Linked DNA regions of Bacillus pumilus. Each later gene encodes a partner of the first gene's protein in a complex. Links are inferred from orthologs where the notes say so. Each region holds a gene or a part of one and is shown in the gene's direction. Other genes may lie near its edges.

The links.
Region 2: the proteins of rpsG (region 1) and tig are in contact, whole or in part, in a crystal structure (PDB 3GTY), measured with the Thermotoga maritima proteins. The link is inferred for Bacillus pumilus from one-to-one orthologs. Residues at the interface, in WP_004081843.1 of Thermotoga maritima: Lys34, Lys52, Lys55, Glu59, Arg62, Gln63, Glu66, Asn67, Lys69, Val71, Arg95, Ala109, Lys110, Lys111, Gly112, Arg113, Pro114, Glu117, Glu121, Ile124, Ala125, Tyr127, Asn128, Asn129, Thr130, Gly131, Lys135, Asp139, Arg142, Met143; in WP_004081061.1 of Thermotoga maritima: Glu122, Val124, Val129, Leu130, Tyr133, Glu188, Gly259, Ile262, Tyr263, Glu266, Ser270, Glu273, Gln274, Glu277, Arg308, Gln311, Ile312, Ser315, Tyr316, Glu325, Arg329, Arg336, Leu363, Phe366, Trp367, Arg373, Leu377, Arg381, Leu384, Glu387.

What each region holds. Positions count from the first base shown.
Region 1 is NZ_CP046128.1:132,311-135,393, forward strand. What follows is about bases 1-2,840. They hold rpsG (30S ribosomal protein S7), read left to right. Parts: upstream 1-1,105; coding sequence 1,106-1,576; downstream 1,577-2,840. Other genes in these bases: rpoC (DNA-directed RNA polymerase subunit beta'), read left to right, coding at 1-59; GKC25_RS00700 (50S ribosomal protein L7ae-like protein), read left to right, coding at 205-453; rpsL (30S ribosomal protein S12), read left to right, coding at 566-985; fusA (elongation factor G), read left to right, coding at 1,631-2,840. Outside these bases: more of fusA, read left to right, coding at 2,841-3,083.
Region 2 is NZ_CP046128.1:2,386,473-2,392,829, reverse strand. Bases 388-3,213 are described here. They hold tig (trigger factor), read left to right. Parts: upstream 388-1,076; coding sequence 1,077-2,351; downstream 2,352-3,213. Other genes in these bases: clpX (ATP-dependent protease ATP-binding subunit ClpX), read left to right, coding at 2,603-3,213; ddcA (DNA damage checkpoint antagonist DdcA), read left to right, coding at 388-837. Also shown: more of ddcA, read left to right, coding at 1-387; more of clpX, read left to right, coding at 3,214-3,868; ATP-dependent protease LonB, read left to right, coding at 4,005-5,666; lon (endopeptidase La), read left to right, coding at 5,838-6,357. UniProt on the Bacillus subtilis protein: Involved in protein export. Acts as a chaperone by maintaining the newly synthesized protein in an open conformation. Functions as a peptidyl-prolyl cis-trans isomerase.

The sequences.
Region 1 (3,083 bases):
GTAAAGTTAAGCCGGTTTCACAAGTGCAGCCGTCTGACGATATGGTTCCTGTAGAGTAATCTTTCTCGTGAGATTCCTATAAAATCATCAAAAAATGGTGAAGGATGTCAAGATAATCTGTCATATGATATTGACATCCTTCTGCCATGATGATAATATAACCAAGGTGCTCAAAATAAAACCTGTTACTTTGGAGGATATTCGATGTCTTATGATAAAGTATCACAGGCTCAATCCATTATTATTGGTACGAAGCAAACAGTAAAAGCTCTGAAACGAGATTCAGTAAAGGAAATCGTCGTAGCGAAAGATGCTGATCCTGCTTTAACAGCTAGTGTAATAAAACTAGCGCAAGAGAAGGGTGTAGACATTTTAGTGGTAGATTCCATGAAAAAGCTCGGCAAAGCCTGCGGAATTGAAGTTGGGGCAGCAGCTGTTGCCATTATGTTATAGCGTACTTGTTTTGTTTTTGCATGTGTAAATGCAAAAGCATTGTTTTTTGCCTTTTGATGAACCACCTGGGTATGTGGGTTATAAAAAAAGCAACGAAGGGAGGAATAACAACATGCCTACAATTAATCAGCTAATACGCAAAGGACGCGTGAGTAAAGTTGAAAACTCAAAGTCTCCTGCACTTAACAAAGGATACAACAGTTTCAAAAAAGAGCACACTAACGTAACATCTCCACAGAAGCGCGGGGTTTGTACTCGTGTCGGTACAATGACACCGAAAAAACCAAACTCAGCACTACGTAAATATGCTCGTGTACGTTTGTCTAACCTGATTGAGGTAACAGCTTACATTCCTGGTATCGGACATAATCTACAAGAGCACAGTGTAGTACTTATCCGTGGCGGACGTGTAAAAGACTTACCGGGTGTACGTTACCACATCGTTCGTGGTGCGCTTGATACTGCCGGAGTTGACGGTCGTATGCAAGGACGTTCTAAATACGGAACAAAACGCCCTAAACAAAGCAAATAATACAAACAAACATAAGGGTTTTTAGAAGTTGATATCAGATCAGTGGAGTCAGGCAACTGACAATGATATTGAGATGAGAGACAGATAGAAATCCTTTTAAATGAGAAGGGAGGCTATCAGATGCCACGTAAAGGTCCTGTAGCAAAAAGAGACGTATTGCCAGATCCAATTTACAATTCTAAACTTGTATCTCGTTTGATCAACAAAATGATGATCGACGGTAAAAGAGGAAAGTCACAAACAATTCTCTACAAGTCATTTGATATCATCAAAGAACGTACTGGTAATGAAGCGATGGAGGTTTTCGAACAAGCCTTGAAAAACATCATGCCAGTTCTTGAAGTTAAAGCACGTCGTGTAGGTGGAGCCAACTACCAAGTTCCTGTAGAAGTTCGCCCAGACCGTCGTACTACTTTAGGTCTTCGCTGGTTAGTAAACTACGCTCGTCTTCGTGGAGAAAAAACGATGGAAGAGCGTCTTGCTAACGAAATCCTTGACGCAGCTAACAACACTGGTGCTGCTGTTAAGAAACGTGAAGATACACACAAAATGGCAGAAGCGAACAAAGCATTCGCTCACTACCGCTGGTAGGATTTATACCAAACTAAAAAAACTATTCCCTAATAAGGAAGGAGAAATTACCCAATGGCAAGAGAGTTCTCCTTAGACAAAACTCGTAATATTGGTATCATGGCTCACATCGATGCCGGTAAAACGACAACGACTGAGCGTATCTTATACTACACTGGTCGTATCCATAAAATTGGCGAAACTCACGAAGGAGCTTCCCAAATGGACTGGATGGAGCAGGAGCAAGAACGTGGTATTACAATCACTTCTGCTGCTACTACAGCACAATGGAAAGGTTACCGTGTAAACATCATCGATACACCAGGACACGTAGATTTCACAGTTGAAGTTGAACGTTCTTTACGTGTACTTGATGGTGCGGTTACTGTTCTAGATGCACAATCAGGTGTAGAGCCACAAACTGAAACGGTTTGGCGCCAAGCAACAACTTACGGAGTACCTCGTATCGTATTCATTAACAAAATGGATAAAACAGGTGCGGACTTCCTTTACTCTGTAGGCACATTAAGAGATCGTCTTCAAGCGAACGCTCATGCAATTCAATTGCCGATCGGCGCTGAAGATCAATTCGAAGGAATCATCGACCTTGTAGAAAACGTAGCATACTTCTACGAAGATGACCTTGGAACTCGCTCTGATGCACAAGAAATCCCTGCTGAGTATAAAGACAAAGCTGAAGAGCTTCGCAACAGCCTAATTGAAGCTGTCGCTGAGCTTGACGAAGAGCTTATGGAAAAATACCTTGAGGGTGAAGAAATTACAATTCCTGAATTGAAAGCTGCAATCCGTAAAGGAACGTTGAATGTTGAATTCTATCCAGTTCTTGTTGGATCTGCTTTCAAAAACAAAGGTGTTCAGCTTGTACTTGACGCTGTGCTTGATTACCTTCCTGCACCAACTGATGTTGCTGCAATCAAAGGTACCTTGCCAGATTCAAATGAAGAGGTTGTACGTGAGTCTACTGATGACGCACCATTCGCAGCCCTTGCTTTTAAAGTAATGACTGACCCTTATGTTGGGAAACTAACTTTCTTCCGTGTATACTCTGGAACACTTGATTCTGGTTCTTACGTGAAGAACTCTTCTAAGAACAAGCGTGAGCGTGTTGGACGTATCCTTCAAATGCACGCAAACAGCCGTGAAGAAATTTCTACTGTATATGCAGGGGATATCGCAGCAGCTGTAGGTCTTAAAGATACATCAACTGGTGACACTCTTTGTGACGAGAAAAGTCTTGTTATCCTTGAGTCTATGGAATTCCCAGAGCCAGTTATCGATGTAGCAATCGAGCCTAAGTCTAAGGCTGACCAAGATAAAATGGGTATCGCTTTAGCTAAACTAGCTGAAGAGGATCCAACTTTCCGTACACAAACAAACACTGAAACTGGTCAAACGATCATCTCTGGTATGGGTGAGCTTCACCTTGATATCATTGTTGACCGTATGAAGCGTGAGTTCAAGGTTGAAGCTAACGTAGGAGCTCCTCAAGTTGCGTACCGTGAAACAT
Region 2 (6,357 bases), 2.3 Mb from region 1 along the record:
ATGGCGATTTGTTTTCTGGAGCTGGGCGAGCTGCAGGATGCAAAGCGTGTTTGTGAAAAGATGCTGCATGAGGGATATGGTCATTACTTCACCGTGCTTCAAGTGTATATGACGATCTTAATTCAGCTGAAAGAATATGAAGAAGTGAAGCAGACAATTGAGGCAGTACTTGAGGAAAATCACCTTCCAGCAGAAAGCGCGGAGCATTTTTACAAGCTGCTCGAATTTAGCAGAAAAATGATCGAATCACCTGAAAAGATTTTAGATGAAGATGAGGATGGCGCCGGTGAAATCAATATAGATGATATGCTTGAGCGGCCAGAAGAGCAGGTGCAGTTCATCCATTCGTTGAAAGACCGGAACATCACACCACACATGGGTCTATTAAATACGATCTTACAAAAGCCTGATGGAAACCCTTTGGTCAAATCATTAATCCTGCAGCTTCTGTCAGATCATGATGTGGCAAAGCCGGTTCATGTGACGAAATTCGGTGATTCTTTAACGCTTGTTCCTTCTGAGGCTGTTAAGCCAGAGCAGATGCCGCTGCTTCACAAAGTCCTTCGTAAGCTCGATGACACACTCGGCAATGAGAACCCAACCCTTTACCAAGGCGTGGAAGAGTTATGGCGCCGGCACTTATTTGTGCTTTATCCATTTCTTCCTAAATACACAGATCCGAATCTTTGGGCAGCAGCACTTCATAAAGTCGGCTATGAAATGCACGGGATTGAGATTGACCTCGAAGAATTGCATCTATTGTATGAATTTAATGAACGAGAGCTGAGAGAAGCTTGCACAATGCTGAAAGATATTGAAGAAATTTCTTATTTGTAATTTGTCGATTTAGTTGAAAGACGGACTTGTTATGTTATAATATAATGGTTGTATTTGTGCATATATCGTGCAGTTGTAGATTCCAACGGTTGAAAGACGATATGTATAATCAAGTCAAATGTTGTATACATAATACCGCTTCTTGAGCGGCGTGCGTGGTTTTTGATTGGACGAAGTCTTTATGATGCTTTAGAATGTAACAACGCACAATCTGAATAGATTTTTGGAGGGAAACACACATGTCAGTAAAATGGGAAAAACAAGAAGGTAACGAAGGCGTCCTAACTGTAGAAGTTGATGCTGAAACATTTAACAAAGCACTTGATGATGCGTTTAAGAAGGTTGTCAAGCAAGTATCGATCCCTGGATTCCGTAAAGGGAAAGTACCACGTGGTCTTTTCGAACAGCGTTTTGGTGTAGAATCTCTTTATCAAGATGCATTAGATATTCTTCTTCCAGTTGAATATCCAAAAGCAATCGATGAAGCTGGTATCGAGCCAGTTGACCGCCCTGAAATCGATGTTGAGAAAATCGAAAAAGGCGAAAGCTTAATCTTCACTGCAAAAGTAACAGTGAAGCCTGAAGTGAAACTTGGTGACTACAAAGGTCTTAACGTAGAAAAAGACGACGCAACTGTCACTGATGAAGATGTACAAGAAGAGTTAAAAGGCATGCAAAACCGTCAAGCTGAGCTTGTTGTCAAAGAAGAAGGCGCAATCGAAAACGGCGATACAGTTGTTCTTGATTTCGAAGGATTCGTTGATGGAGAAGCATTCGAAGGCGGAAAAGCTGAGAACTACTCTCTTGAAGTAGGTTCAGGTTCATTCATCCCTGGTTTCGAAGAGCAGTTAGTTGGTCTTGAAGCAGGCGCTGAAAAAGACGTAGAAGTCACTTTCCCAGAAGAATATCATGCTGAAGACCTTGCAGGTAAACCAGCTGTATTCAAAGTGAAAATTCACGAAATCAAAGCAAAAGAACTTCCAGCACTTGACGATGAGTTCGCGAAAGATGCTGATGAAGAAGTAGAAACTCTTGCTGAACTAACTGAAAAAACGAAGAAACGTCTTGAAGAAGCGAAAGAAAACGAAGCAGAAGGTAAACTTCGTGAAGAGCTAGTGGAGAAAGCTTCTGAAAATGCGGAAGTTGACATCCCTCAAGCGATGGTTGACACAGAGCTAGACCGTATGATGAAAGAATTCGAACAACGCCTTCAAATGCAAGGAATGAACCTTGAGCTTTACTTCCAATTCTCAGGACAAGATGAAAATGCGCTGAAAGAGCAAATGAAAGAAGATGCTGCTAAACGCGTGAAATCTAACCTAACACTTGAAGCAATTGCTGCTGCAGAAAACTTACAAGTGTCTGATGAAGAAGTAGAAGAAGAACTTTCAAAAATGGCTGAAGCATACAACATGCCAATTGAAAATATCAAACAAGCGATCGGATCTACTGACGCAATGAAAGAAGATCTAAAAGTTCGCAAAGCAATTGATTTTCTTGTAGAAAACCGTTAATATGGTGCATAATAATAAAACAGGGCGCGAGTGACTCGTGCCTTGTTTTGTACAATTTTTGACTTATCATCGCTTCTTTTGGAAACGATAGTGTAAGTCGCATCTTTCTGTTATACATATCTCAATGTGCAGTGTTAGAAACACATCATTACCGTCTTTTAGGAAAGTATGGTAAAATGCATACATACTGGACCCAGAAAGGTAGCTGACTGTTAGCTACAGGCAAGTGAAGAAGAATAAGGGGTGAAAGAATGTTTAAATTCAACGAGGAAAAAGGTCAATTAAAATGCTCGTTTTGCGGAAAAACGCAAGATCAAGTGCGTAAACTGGTCGCAGGACCTGGCGTATATATATGTGATGAATGTATCGAGCTTTGCACGGAAATAGTTGAAGAAGAGCTCGGCACTGAGGAAGAAGTTGAATTCAAGGATGTTCCGAAGCCTCATGAAATTCGGGAGATTCTTGATGAATATGTCATCGGACAAGAAAATGCGAAGAAATCCTTAGCTGTAGCGGTGTATAACCACTACAAACGGATCAATTCCAACAGCAAGATTGATGATGTTGAGCTTTCGAAAAGTAATATCTCTATGATTGGGCCAACAGGAAGCGGTAAAACTTTACTTGCTCAAACGCTTGCTCGTATTTTAAATGTGCCATTTGCGATTGCAGATGCAACATCTTTAACTGAAGCAGGTTATGTTGGTGAAGACGTAGAGAATATTTTACTAAAGCTGATCCAAGCAGCCGATTATGATGTAGAAAAAGCGGAAAAAGGCATTATCTACATCGATGAAATCGATAAAGTAGCAAGAAAATCAGAAAACCCTTCTATCACTCGTGATGTATCTGGGGAAGGTGTTCAGCAAGCGCTATTGAAAATTCTTGAAGGGACTGTCGCTAGTGTACCGCCTCAAGGTGGACGTAAGCATCCTCATCAAGAATTCATTCAAATCGATACAACAAATATCCTCTTTATTTGTGGTGGAGCCTTTGACGGCATTGAGCAAATCATCAAACGCCGCTTAGGTCAAAAAGTCATTGGATTCGGTGCGGAAAATAAAATCGAAGATCTTGAAAAAGAAGTTCTTCTATCAAAAGTACTCCCAGAAGACTTGCTTCGCTTCGGTTTAATCCCGGAATTCATCGGCCGTCTACCGGTTATTGCAAGCCTAGAGCCGTTAGATGAAAAAGCACTTGTAGAGATCTTGACGAAGCCTAAAAATGCGCTCGTTAAGCAGTATACAAAAATGCTTGAGCTTGATGATGTAGAGCTTGAGTTTGAAGAAGATGCTCTTAGCGAAATTGCGAAAAAAGCAATTGAGCGTAAAACAGGAGCTCGTGGTCTACGTTCAATCATTGAAGGCATCATGCTTGATGTGATGTTTGACCTTCCATCACGTGATGATATTGAAAAATGTGTGATCACTGGTGCAACGGTTGCCGATGGCGAGTCGCCGCGTCTTGTGTTAAAGGACGGCACAGTCGTCAATAAAGATACGAAAACATCTGCATAAGGGTAGTCTCACTCCTGAATCTTTTTGATTCAGGAGTTTTTTATTTATCGTGGAAGTTGTGTTTATTCCGTCCAGCTCTAGGAAATACTAGCAGACAGAAACCAATACATACGATAGATGAAGGAGGGAGCACCGATTGAGCTGGACAGGAATCGTATTATTCATACAGCTGTTCTTTGGTATCGTCATCGGGCTGTACTTTTGGAACTTACTGCGAAATCAGCGCACACAAAAGGTGACGATAGACAAAGAGTCAAAGAAAGAAATGGAAGCACTCAGAAAGATGCGGTCAATCAAGCTGAGTGAACCTTTATCAGAGAGAGTCCGGCCAAAGGGGTTTCAAGATATTGTAGGGCAGGAAGACGGCATTCGTGCACTAAAAGCGGCACTATGCGGGCCGAACCCTCAGCATGTCATCGTCTACGGACCACCGGGAGTCGGTAAAACAGCCGCTGCCCGTCTTGTGATGGAAGAAGCGAAGCGTCACGCTGATTCTCCGTTTAAAAAAGATGCGGTCTTTGTAGAGCTCGATGCGACAACCGCGAGATTCGATGAACGAGGCATCGCAGACCCGCTCATTGGTTCTGTGCATGACCCGATTTACCAAGGGGCTGGAGCAATGGGACAGGCAGGCATTCCGCAGCCAAAACAAGGAGCCGTCACACATGCTCATGGCGGGGTTCTGTTTATCGATGAAATTGGCGAGCTGCATCCGATCCAAATGAACAAAATGCTCAAAGTGCTTGAAGATCGGAAAGTCTTTTTAGACAGTGCCTACTACAGTGAAGAAAATACCCAAATCCCCAATCACATTCATGATATTTTCCAAAATGGGCTTCCGGCTGATTTTCGATTGATTGGTGCCACGACTAGAACACCTGACGAAATTCCACCAGCGATCCGGTCAAGGTGTCTCGAAATTTTCTTTAAGGACCTTGACCAGCATGAACTGAAAATCGTCGCTGCCAAGGCTGTCCAAAAAATTCAAAAGGAATTAAGTGATGAAGGGCTGAACCTTTTAACATCCTATGTGAAAAATGGACGTGAAGCGGTCAACATGGTGCAGATTGCCGCTGGTATGGCTGTCACGGAAAACCGAAAAGACATCACGATCGAAGATGTAGAATGGGTCATTCATTCAAGCCAGCTGACACCAAGATATGAACAAAAAGTACCAGAAAAGCCAAAAGTGGGGGTAGTCAATGGACTGGCCGTTTATGGACCAAACAGCGGCGCCCTGCTTGAGATTGAAGTGAACATTTGTAAGGCGCTTGAAAAAGGCAGTATCAACATTACAAACATTGCAGAAGAAGAAAGCATTGGCAATCAGTCGAAATCCATTAGACGAAAAAGTATGGCCAAAGGGTCAGTTGAAAATGTATTAACGGTGCTTCGAAATTTAGGCATTCGGACAAATGAATATGACATCCATATTAATTTTCCAGGCGGTGCCCCTATTGATGGACCGTCTGCTGGGATTGCTATGGCGACCGCGATCTTCTCAGCCATACATCAAATTCCGATCGATCATCTGACAGCCATGACGGGTGAAATCGGATTGCAGGGTCAGGTGAAGCCGATCGGCGGTGTGATACCGAAGATTAAGGCAGCGAAACAAGCTGGTGCCACAACCGTCATTATTCCTTATGACAACCAGCAGTCGATCTTAAAAGAGATTGAAGGGGTCACCATTGTGCCTGTGAAGCACTTCCAAGAAGTGCTGGATCAGTGTTTGGTCAACCCGCCAGACGAGAAGAAAGATGGACTAGAAGACGAAATGAAAAGTAAATCTGTTTAATCCCCATCACATATGGGGATTTTTTAGTGAAATAGATCTTTTTTTCTTTTTCATGATAAAAAGAAAGGGTATACTACGGTAAGATCAACATTTCTCAAGTCTTTTACATTGTACAAGACTGAAACAGGTATATTATAATGATTCATACTAGTGACGGAGGTGTCAATCAACATGGCAGATGAAATCAAAAAGAATGTTCCGCTCCTTCCATTGCGAGGTTTACTTGTTTATCCAACAATGGTCTTGCATTTGGACGTTGGACGCGAGAAGTCTGTTCAAGCATTAGAACAGGCGATGATGAACGATCATATGATTTTTCTAGCAACACAGCGGGAAATTTCAATAGATGAACCAGGTGAAGAGGAAATTTTCAAAGTCGGCACCTACACAAAAATTAAACAAATGCTGAAGCTGCCAAATGGAACGATTCGTGTACTCGTTGAAGGCTTGAATCGAGCGCAGATCGAATCATACGTAGAGCTGGAGGACTATACGTCCGTCGACATAAAAGAATTGGCAGAAGAAGATTTAAAGGACGCAGAAGCAGAAGCACTCATGCGTACATTGTTAGATCACTTTGATCAATACATAAAAATTTCAAAAAAAATCTCAGCTGAAACATATGCAACAGTGACGGATATTGAGGAACCAGGGAGAATGGCAGATATCGTCGCTTCTCACCTGCCGCTCA